DNA from 3 places in the Paenibacillus sp. J31P190 genome. Region 1 is predicted to be linked to each of the others. Evidence: riboswitches for the same ligand, from Rfam matches in the RefSeq annotation. Region 1 holds a riboswitch; each other region holds the start of a gene.
The links. Region 1 has a riboswitch for ZMP and ZTP ahead of rpiB (ribose 5-phosphate isomerase B). Riboswitches for the same ligand answer to the same signal wherever they lie in the genome.

Region 1 (3,276 bases):
TTTAGGATCTTGTTTGCTCAAAAAGTTTGTCATATTAAATTCCTCCTACAGGGTAGTCTTATCTGATAAGTCTTAATTCAATTTGATATGTTAAAAAGTTTAACAATCCGCATCGGGCGCGGCTGTTTGATAGAGTTGTTCAGCTTCATCAGGTAGGTATACAGCTCTTGTACCGCCAATCAGCTTAGGTCGAGTAAAAGCCATCGTTACATAGGCATGGCCAATGTTACGCACTGGCGGCCTTGCTGGCACAGCAACTGGGCGAAGATGCATACCGATGAGTGTGCTGCCAATATCGATTCCCGCATGTGCCTGAATCGTCTCAACAACGACCGGCTTCGCGAAATGGCGATACGCATAGGAGGCCATTGAACCTCCGGCCCTTGGCACCGGAATGACAGAGACTGGCTCAAGCTGAGGCGCATGCGATAACAGCTCTTCCTCAATAACGATTGCACGGTTCAAATGCTCGCAGCATTGAAAGGCTAAGTGCAGCCCGAACTCGCGGCTTATGCGCTGCGCCGTATCAAAAATCGGCTTGGCCGCATCCAGCGTACCTGATGTACCGATCCTGTGCCCGAGAATTTCACTCGTACTCGTTCCGATAATCAGAATTTGACCTGATCTGAGATTGCCGACTTTGACCAATTCCCGAAGATTTGTTTCCAAAGCCTCGGCAATAGTAGAAAGAATGGAATCTGTCATCATGATCCCTCGTTTCTGGAATTTTCCGTTAGGAAATATGCTATGGGTGCAGTGTGAAACGGTCTTCTATACTTTGCACTTTGTTAATGCGATTCTGGTGACGAACACCTTGAGAAAACTCGGTTTCGAGCCAGATTTTCACGATTTCCTCAGCTACACCCGGTCCAATAACACGTTCCCCTAAGGCTAGTACGTTGGTATCATTGTGCTCACGCGTCGCCTTCGCTGAGAATAGATCATGTACGAGTGCACAACGGATGCCCGGAACTTTATTCGCGGCAATCGACATCCCGATACCCGTTCCGCAAATCAAAATACCTTTGTCAGCTTCGCCTGATACCACTTGCTCACAAACTTTAAGCGCATAGTCGGGATAATCGACCGAATCTGCACAACTGCAGCCAAAATCGACGACTTGGTGACCTAATGACTCAATAAAAGGAATGATAACATCTTTCAAACGATAGCCTGCATGATCCGCACCTAAGGCAATTTTCATGAATAGAACGCTCCTTTGCTTGTTCGAATTCGACCATCCTATTATATCCCAAAGCTCACCAGAAAACGAAAAAAAGAGCGGACACGCTAGAAAACGCGCGTTGCTCTTTTGCCCAGGCGACCGGCCGTATAGCTCAATGCTCCATTGTGGTTACTCCCACTCGTCGCCAGTTACATTGAGTCTTGATTGATATCTCTATTTTATCGCATTCTACCCCATGTGTAAAGATGTATCCGCAATTCGTATATCTAGAACCTGGGTTATTTGGAGCCTTCATTTCGTGCACGTATTTTCTGAACCAATTTATCTAAACTCCCGCTGATTTCCTCAGCCGTCTGTCTGTAAATCTCTATGGAACCTCCGAACGGGTCAGAAATATCAAAGTCAGGAATCGCATGTTCAAGTTTAAAAATACGGCTTCTTTCTTCTGCAGAAACTGCTTGCGAAAGAGCCTGTTTGAGCTGAAGCTCCGTAACGAGCTGCTCCCTCTCCTCAATCGCCTGTAAAATATGAGTGTCATCCTCTACGTACTCTTTGAGCGTAAAAGTCTTCTCAATCGCATCCGGAAACCGCTGGATAACCGTACGCTTATGCCCCATCGTCATCGTCAAAATGAGATCAGCCCAATTCACTTCAGACTCTTGGATCGCCAAAGAACTAATGGGCTCCTTGAATCCCGCTTCCAGTAAAAGCGATGCACTATTTCGGGAAATTGGACCGCCCGTTACCGCGGATACCCCTGCTGAACGAACCTCCGCCGCAAGCCCTTCTTGGTGCACCCTGATACGCAGCAAACCTTCTGCTAATGGACTGCGGCACGTATTTCCTGTACAGACAAATAGAATTCGCAACATGATTCCCTCCTAATCGTAAGCATAAGCTAAGACCAAAACTTCCTATACCCCTATTGTATCATAGTAAAAACTTGATCCCAAACGTGAGCAAAATTAGCCCGCCAAACGCCTCGCCATACTCGCCAACCCAGCCGCTTACCCGCCTGCCAACCAACAAGCCAGCGATGGATAATAAACCTCCAAACAGACCAAATATCAGCACCGTCAACACAATATCTGTAGCAAACATACCTAGGGATACACCCACAGAGAATGAATCAATACTGACACTAAGTGAGAAGATTGTCAGGCCCCAAGCTGACCTATGATCAAAAGAAGTTGCTTCTTCTCCACGAATCGAACTATACACCATATGCGATCCCAAAAGAATGAGCAAACATCCCCCAGCCGCTGTAGCGACATTCCCAAGCAGCAATGAAACATATTGCCCCATAAACATCCCCATCAAAGGCATGAGAACGTGAAATATTCCAATCACGAAGCTAATTTTCATAATATCAATCAAACGAATACCCTTCATCCCTATGCCAATCCCTAAGGAAAAAGCATCCAGGCCCAAAGCAATCGCCATAATAATAATTGTTACCAGCTGCCCAAACTCCACCCCAGATGCGAGCATAGCGCTATCCCCCTTGTCCACGTTTCTCTCTCAAGATATGCGGACAAACAGGGAATCATGCTAGCTAAACACGTACAAGCCGATGACCGGCTGCTTTACGAAGTCGATTCATAATCGCGAGGCCAATCCCCGTTTCTGGACAACCCTCTGCAGCAATATATTGAATACCTTCTTGATCAAATTGCCTTAACGCAGCATAAAGATCCTGAGCGATTGTTTCCAGTTGCGATAACGATCCGCAGGCAATAACCAAATCAGCATGGTAACGAGAGGCTCTCTCCTCAAAAGTAAGAATACCCGTTGACTCACCACGTACCTTGGCAGCATCAATATCGTTTTGAATCCATTCAGCAACAGCTTCTGTATCTTCTCCTTGAACGATATGCATAAATCCTTGTGGTGCGTAATGCGTGTACTTCATCCCAGGAGCACGCGGTGTTTCGGAATCTTGTACCTCTTCCCGCTCTGGCTCATGAATCCGAATAGTAGGCAGTGCCGATTGCAGCTGATCTGCCGTAACACCACCGGGACGCAAAATGTACAACTCACCATCTACAAGCTCGATCACAGTCGATTCGACACCAACCCCCGTTGCACCA
Region 2 (3,276 bases), on a different contig from region 1:
GCTGCTTATGATCTTCTGACATTTGGTTGTTCACTCCTTGAAAAGTTGGATTTTGGGCGGTGCGAGATTATTATAAGCATTCGGCTGAATTTGATACGATAAAAATAAAAACCCCGCGAACGATTAAAGATCGTTCGTTAGGGCTGAGCTGTGATATGAAATGATGCCGTTAACTCTAACCTTTCTTATTGGTTTTCTGATCTTGTGCACGTGCCGTTGTATTTTTTTGGGATTGTCCTGTTTTTTTATGAGACTCAGACATGGTTGTTCACTCCTTAAAATGTAGGATTTTTGCGCTGCGAGATTATTATAAGCATTTGACCGAATTTGATGCGATAAAATTAAAAAGCCCCGCGAACGAATTGGAATCGTCCGTCAGGGCTGAGCTCTGAATAGGTATGGATTAATGGTTCGGTGTCAGCAATTTATCTTCTAAGGATTGTTTAACCTTCTTGATCGCATCTGTCTCTAATTTGTGGTTTTGGTTAAATTTAGTGCCTGTCAATGCAAGCGCTTCCTTAACCGTCATTTCCACACGAATCAATTCTTCACCTTGCGGGATTTGCACGGAATTATTGGGCATTTGTATCACTCCTATGTCAACTTTTTGAAGTGGAAACCTTGATTTGATGCACTTTTAATATAACACACCATGTAAGGTTAAACAAGGGTTATTAAGACCTATTTTAGAAAAAAGAATGTCGGAAACTCAAGTTATAAGATTGCTTTTTTCGGCAGCAAGAACGGTGTGTTTGAGCAGCATGGCGATGGTCACCGGGCCAATTCCAGCAGGGACAGGGGTAATTGCACTTGCCTTTATTAGACAAGCTTCGAAATCGACATCGCCAATGTTGCCAGCATTATATCCAGCATCTAAAACGACAGCACCTTCCTTCATCCATGCTCCTTGAATAAAAGCAGGTTTACCAACTGCTGCAACAACAATATCAGCTAACCCGATAATTAGGGGGAGATTATTTGTTTTTGAATGGCAAATGGTTACGGTTGCGTTTCTGTTCAGGAGCATAAGTGATACGGGTTTACCTAGAATCGGACTCCGACCAACGATTACCGCATGCTTGCCTTCAATTGGAATCTGATAATAATCCAGAATAGCTAGAATGGCTGCCGGGGTACAGGATGGAAAGCTGGCCGCTCCAAAAGCATTTTGAGCAAAGCCTAGGAGGGTAACGCCATCCACATCTTTTTCGATCTGAATGGCTTCAAACGCGGCTCTTTCATCAATATGGTGCGGAACCGGATGCTGCAATAAAATACCATGGATTTGAGGATCCGCGTTTAATTGTTGAATAACAGCAATAAGCTCCTCTGTTGTAGTTGCTTTATTTAGGTGGATTCGTCTGGAATCAATGCCTAACCGCTTGCATGCGCTGCTTTTCATACGTACATAGGTTTCGGAAGAAGGGTCATCGCCAACAAGTATGGTAGCTAAACACGGTAAGACACCTCTTGCGGACAGTTGGTTGATTCTTTCGACTAAAGTTTCGTTCATGCTTTTCGCGACACGTGTACCATCCAAAATTAATTTTTCTGAATTCATTTTACCCTCAACCCTTCATTTGTTTGTAAAAACACAAAGAGGTAAGGGGGATGACTCCCCCTTACCTCTGCCCAGGCGTACGGCTGTAAGATCAATGTGCTTCCTCATGGGTATCCATGCTTCGCCAGTCACACATCAACTTTTAATTAATCTAATCATAATGGAAGGTTATGGACTACGCAACTCTTAAAATGATTGATGGTTGTTGATAATTGTCTTGATCAACCATAGCAACGGATTTCTACAATTTCTGCCCGTTCCGTCCCGTTCGTCGCTTCAACGACCACGCGAAGTCGATCAGTCGTCACAGCTTCCGGCAAAAGATGAACATGATTACGTGTATGATTATCGAGCCTATCAGCCACTGTGATCCAGTCACCGCCGACGAAGGCCTGTATTTTATAGTCTTTGACCAGTTCAGGAATAATCTCGAATTCCGTCCGATGATGATGCAAATTAATTAAATCTTCGTTCACGTCATCACTGAAAGTGAGATGTACACTTCGAATCTGCACAGCCTCTGGCCAACTGGCTTCAAGCCATTCAGGCTGGGAGACCTCAAGGCCGGCTGACGACCATAGATGAGGGCCTCCGTAAGGACGCTTATACCCATCGGCAGCTTTATCGGCTGCGAATGCGGATGTGGGCGAGAGCAGACGGAAGCAGATTGGCTTCCGGATAAATGCTTTAGCGCTCCAATTAATGACCGGCTGATGATGATGCATATCACCGAAATCTACGGTTTCTTCTGATGCAGCATCATGCTTGAAGGACAGCACACCCGTTTGTGGTCTAGCGGATAGATGGACGGAAAGCGCCGGGTTGCTTCTGAGAATGATAAAAGCATTCTGAGCGGTTTCAGGGTGCCAAGAAAGAGCAGCCTTTACCCACTGCTGAGAACCCTTAGCCACAGCTATTTGAATGGACGTCACCTGTGTGTGTGGGACGTAGTTCTGCGGCTTCCCAGTACTCCAAAGCTCGACTGTCAGCTCCGTTGCCGCCGAAGCATCCAGCAGCAGCTCGATGCCGTCAATGAACGGATCTGCCGGCACGAGAAGCGCCACATGCGCGTTCAGCGGCAGCACCGACGCAGATTGCTCTAGCGCAAGTTGCGTCAAGGTGCTGGACGCCGTCATCTCTGCGCGGAGCACGAGGTCAGCCGCATCTGCGTTCTTCAGACCGAGGACGGCTGCATCCTGTCGAAGCAGCGTCTGCTGAAGCTCGCTCAAGTGGCTGCTGTGCAGCTCGCGGGGGGAGATGCCCTTTGCCGCGCAAAGAGCGGCTCCTGTGCCCGCGGCTTCGCCAATGACGGCACATGTCGCCATGACGCGAGTCGTGCCAAAGGCAACGTGGGAAGCGCTGATGTTGCGTCCCGCCATCAGCATATTCGTCACGTTGACGGAGTAGAGGGAACGGAACGGGATATGATAACTGCCGTCCATATGCATATGTTTAGAACCTTTGGCTGTGGCATACATCCCTTGCGGTGGATGTAAATCGATGGACCAGCCACCGAAAGCAACACGGTCTTCAAACTGCTCCTGCGCGATGATATCGTTCTGATTAAGCACGTAGTCCCCAACGAAACGACGATATTCTCTTTTCCCCGGAATGGAGCCGATCCATTCGAGCGTCAGGTTTTCACTCTCGAATTTACCGGAATTTTTGATATAATCCCAAATACCATAGATAACAGAGGACAGCTCATCTCGGAT
Region 3 (3,276 bases), on a different contig from region 1:
ATGATTCCGTTAGATATCGTCGTATTGTAAAAACACGGAGGTGATGAAATGAGCGAGAACAAAATTACATCCGACTTGCTTCGCGGACATACCGATACGATGATTTTACGTCTCTTATCCGAAGCTGACCGCTATGGGTACGAAATTGTCAAACTGATCGCCGAGCGCTCGGGCGGCGAGTATGAATTAAAGGAAGCCACGATGTATTCCAGCGTCCGGCGGCTTGAAACAGACGGCGATATCGAGTGATATTGGGGCGATGAATCTGGGCGTTATGCTTGGACGTTCCATGCGCCATATTTTTCGCAGTATGGACACCATCTTCACGGTCTGCATCACTCCGATTGCCATGATGCTGCTGTTCGTCTATGTGTTTGGCGGCGCAATCCAAACCGGTACGGATAACTATGTGAACTACCTGTTGTCCGGTATCCTGCTGATTGCGATTGCAAGCGGTATATCCTATACGGCTTACCGCCTGTTTTTGGATAAGCAACGTGGCATATTCGAGCGGTTTCACTCCATGCCGATTTCACGTTCCACCTTACTGTGGGGGCATGTGCTGACCTCACTGGTATCCAACGCCCTATCGGTTGTCGTCATCATTCTCGTAGCGTTGATTATGGGTTTTCGTTCGTCAGCAGGAATACTGCCATGGCTTGCCGTAGCAGGCATACTCGCGTTGTTTACACTGGCCTTAACTTGGGTCGCGGCGATTTCCGGACTGTCTGCAAAAACGGTGGATGGCGCAAGCGCCTCGGCAGCCCTTTTGTATTGAACTATCGTTCTGCGTCAGCATAGAAATTTCAAATGGGATACCTTACCCACTTCTTCAACTAATCTATAATTTCACGCTCGTATAAATTTGCGCTCCACCCACGACCGTCGTATCTCCCCTGGAAAACCAATCCTTGACTAAGGTAGTATTGATTTAACGCTGGGTTATCCGCCATGCAGTCTAATCTTAACCATTTCTTTCCTTCGTTCTTTATATAGTCTTTCGCCCAAGTAAGGAAATGGCTTCCGATCCCCTGTCCCTTATACTTTCGCAAAACAACTAACCTGTGAATGTAACCCGCATTATCATGAAATAATTCTCCCCATATTTCCTCGTACTTCCACTGGATAGAGAAACAACCCACAAGCTCACCCTCCAGGTATGCGACAAATACATCTTTCTCACGAATAAATTGCTCCAAATAATTCATCGTAAACGTATCTTCGTTCCACTGAATGATACCTTGCGAGGAGCGAATCCATTTAGCTGCTTCTACATATAATTTCTGCACCTCGTCTAAGTCTTCAATTAGAGCTTTTCTAATATCAATCCATTGGCTATTAAGTTTACCTTTACGGGGCTTTCGATCTGATAAATCAACCAATGCAATTCCCCCTTAAAATAGAAAAGTATTCGGTCATTTGACCAAATACTTTGCCCAGGCGAACGGCTTTTATGAAATATGCGCTCCCCCGTAGTGATCTACGTTTTCGCCAGTCACTCATACCAAATATTTACTATAGTATAAGCTGGAAAATATAAGGAAATCAAGGATTTTATTACGTTATTCTCCCGTTAGTGCAATTGGATGGCGACTTTCACTTGCGTAGCATTTTGTCAGTACCTGACGGCCATCTTTCTTACTTTTTTCGGCTAAGAATACATGATCTTGTCTTACTTGCTCTGCATAGCAAGCCAATCCATCAAAGATACTTCCTTCCCCTCCACTACGACCGGCTTCCCGTCATAATCCAGGTGACAGTCATCGTTCAGGGCATATATCCAGGAGAAATGCCCTATATAGTTAAAGGGTTCTCCCTTTTCATCCGCAAACAAGCCATGGATGTCCACAACCTTATCAAAGAACGAGAAATGCACATTCTTCGCACCGGCCTCAATCAAGCGCTTATAAGTCGGTATTACAGTTTCCTCCGGTTTTACAATCAAATCATCCTTGGAATGGGTAAACCAAATCGGCACATGCTTAATCGCTTCGATATCCGCATCACGGATGACGTCATTGAAAAGCGCTTCGCATACAGGATATGCAGCAGCGAAGAAATCCGGATAGTCGAGCACCATACGCATGGTCATAAATCCCCCATTGGAGCAGCCGCCGATATAGATCCGGTTAGTGTCGATTGCCGCATCATTCCTGAAAATGAACTCATCAATCAGAGCCTTCAAGGCCTCTCCGTACTTGGACTTACCTGATCTGCCGTACTGTCCGCTGCCGTCGTTCATCCAGAAGGTCGGTGTCTGAGGTACCAACATGTAAGCTCCGCCAAACTTGGCTTGGATTGCATCGCTGGCCAGGTTCACCACCTTGTTGCCCGTATAAGCGATGGTCGGATCCTGTCCACCCTCTCCAGCTCCGTGCAACCAGATGATGAGTGGCCGCCTGCCGTTTCCAGTCTGCGGCACGAAGTAGCCGTACTTTAGCGGCTCCTCTTCATAAGAGGAAATGCCGTGCAGGAACTTCTCCGCCTGTTTCATGGTTTTGCCTGCACACAGGTCGAATACCAATCCCGTCAGTCTCTCTTCCTTCGCCGGAACTTCCGCAATCTGGGTAATCCGATAATCGCTGACGATAAACTCGTTGAAGTTGTTCGGACAGGCAATTGCAGCGGATAAGGAATCGAGCGGTCCATACTTCATCTCTAGAGTCACGAATTCCCCTTCCTCTCTCCGTACACCCTGGCTACAGGAAGGATAAGCGTCTTCCACCACGCAGTAACCCTTGCTTAACTCCTTTTCCGTCTTCTCTAACCAGTTCCTCGAAAGCTTCAGGATCTCACCCTTCTTGTCCTTCCTCTCGACATATACACTAAAGCATTCCGGCTTCACCTCTTCCGCCTTTACGTTCACCGATATGGGCAGTACCAGTTTGGTAACGTAAGGACCATAATCCGTTATCTCGATAATTGCGTAGTAACTTCTTCCCATAGCAAAATCCTCCTTTTTCTTAGATAAAATGTTTGATTCCCGCCATTTCCCCCTTGTTTCATTTTAACGGAAACATATGGAGGCTCACATCCAATATGACGACTTTTTTTTTTCGTTTTTGCGACCATTTGATGCAACCATAAATTTACACATGGAAAAGAGCGGGAGCAGCCGTTGTACAAGCTGCTCCCGCTATCTGCATAAAAGCTGATTAAATCAAAAAAAATTGAACTTTTATTATCTGACCACTCGCACAGGTCCAATAAGTCCGCTTGGTTCCTGTTGCGCATAGGCAGACAAAAAGTCGGGATGTTCTTTCACCAACGTATTCG

Region 2: linked by a shared signal. The riboswitch ahead of AC58U0_RS08110 (bifunctional 5,10-methylenetetrahydrofolate dehydrogenase/5,10-methenyltetrahydrofolate cyclohydrolase) and the one ahead of rpiB (ribose 5-phosphate isomerase B) in region 1 are both predicted to bind ZMP and ZTP.
Region 3: linked by a shared signal. The riboswitch ahead of AC58U0_RS03030 (GNAT family N-acetyltransferase) and the one ahead of rpiB (ribose 5-phosphate isomerase B) in region 1 are both predicted to bind ZMP and ZTP.

Annotation. Positions count from the first base shown of each region.
Region 1 is NZ_JCAUAS010000016.1:157,718-160,993, forward strand. It holds gene glyA (serine hydroxymethyltransferase) at 1-33, opposite strand, end outside; gene AC58U0_RS24920 (TIGR01440 family protein) at 100-705, opposite strand; gene rpiB (ribose 5-phosphate isomerase B) at 746-1,204, opposite strand; ZMP/ZTP riboswitch at 1,308-1,388, opposite strand; gene AC58U0_RS24930 (low molecular weight protein arginine phosphatase) at 1,465-2,058, opposite strand; gene AC58U0_RS24935 (manganese efflux pump MntP) at 2,117-2,677, opposite strand; gene AC58U0_RS24940 (L-threonylcarbamoyladenylate synthase) at 2,742-3,276, opposite strand, start outside.
Region 2 is NZ_JCAUAS010000003.1:225,101-228,376, reverse strand. It holds gene AC58U0_RS08115 (hypothetical protein) at 404-583, opposite strand; gene AC58U0_RS08110 (bifunctional 5,10-methylenetetrahydrofolate dehydrogenase/5,10-methenyltetrahydrofolate cyclohydrolase) at 710-1,561, opposite strand; ZMP/ZTP riboswitch at 1,624-1,703, opposite strand; gene AC58U0_RS08105 (FAD-dependent oxidoreductase) at 1,783-3,276, opposite strand, start outside.
Region 3 is NZ_JCAUAS010000001.1:710,650-713,925, forward strand. It holds partial or broken gene AC58U0_RS03020 (PadR family transcriptional regulator) at 49-246, shown strand; partial or broken gene AC58U0_RS03025 (ABC transporter permease) at 260-757, shown strand; gene AC58U0_RS03030 (GNAT family N-acetyltransferase) at 837-1,382, opposite strand; ZMP/ZTP riboswitch at 1,428-1,509, opposite strand; gene AC58U0_RS03035 (prolyl oligopeptidase family serine peptidase) at 1,673-2,944, opposite strand; gene AC58U0_RS03040 (glycosylhydrolase-like jelly roll fold domain-containing protein) at 3,182-3,276, opposite strand, start outside.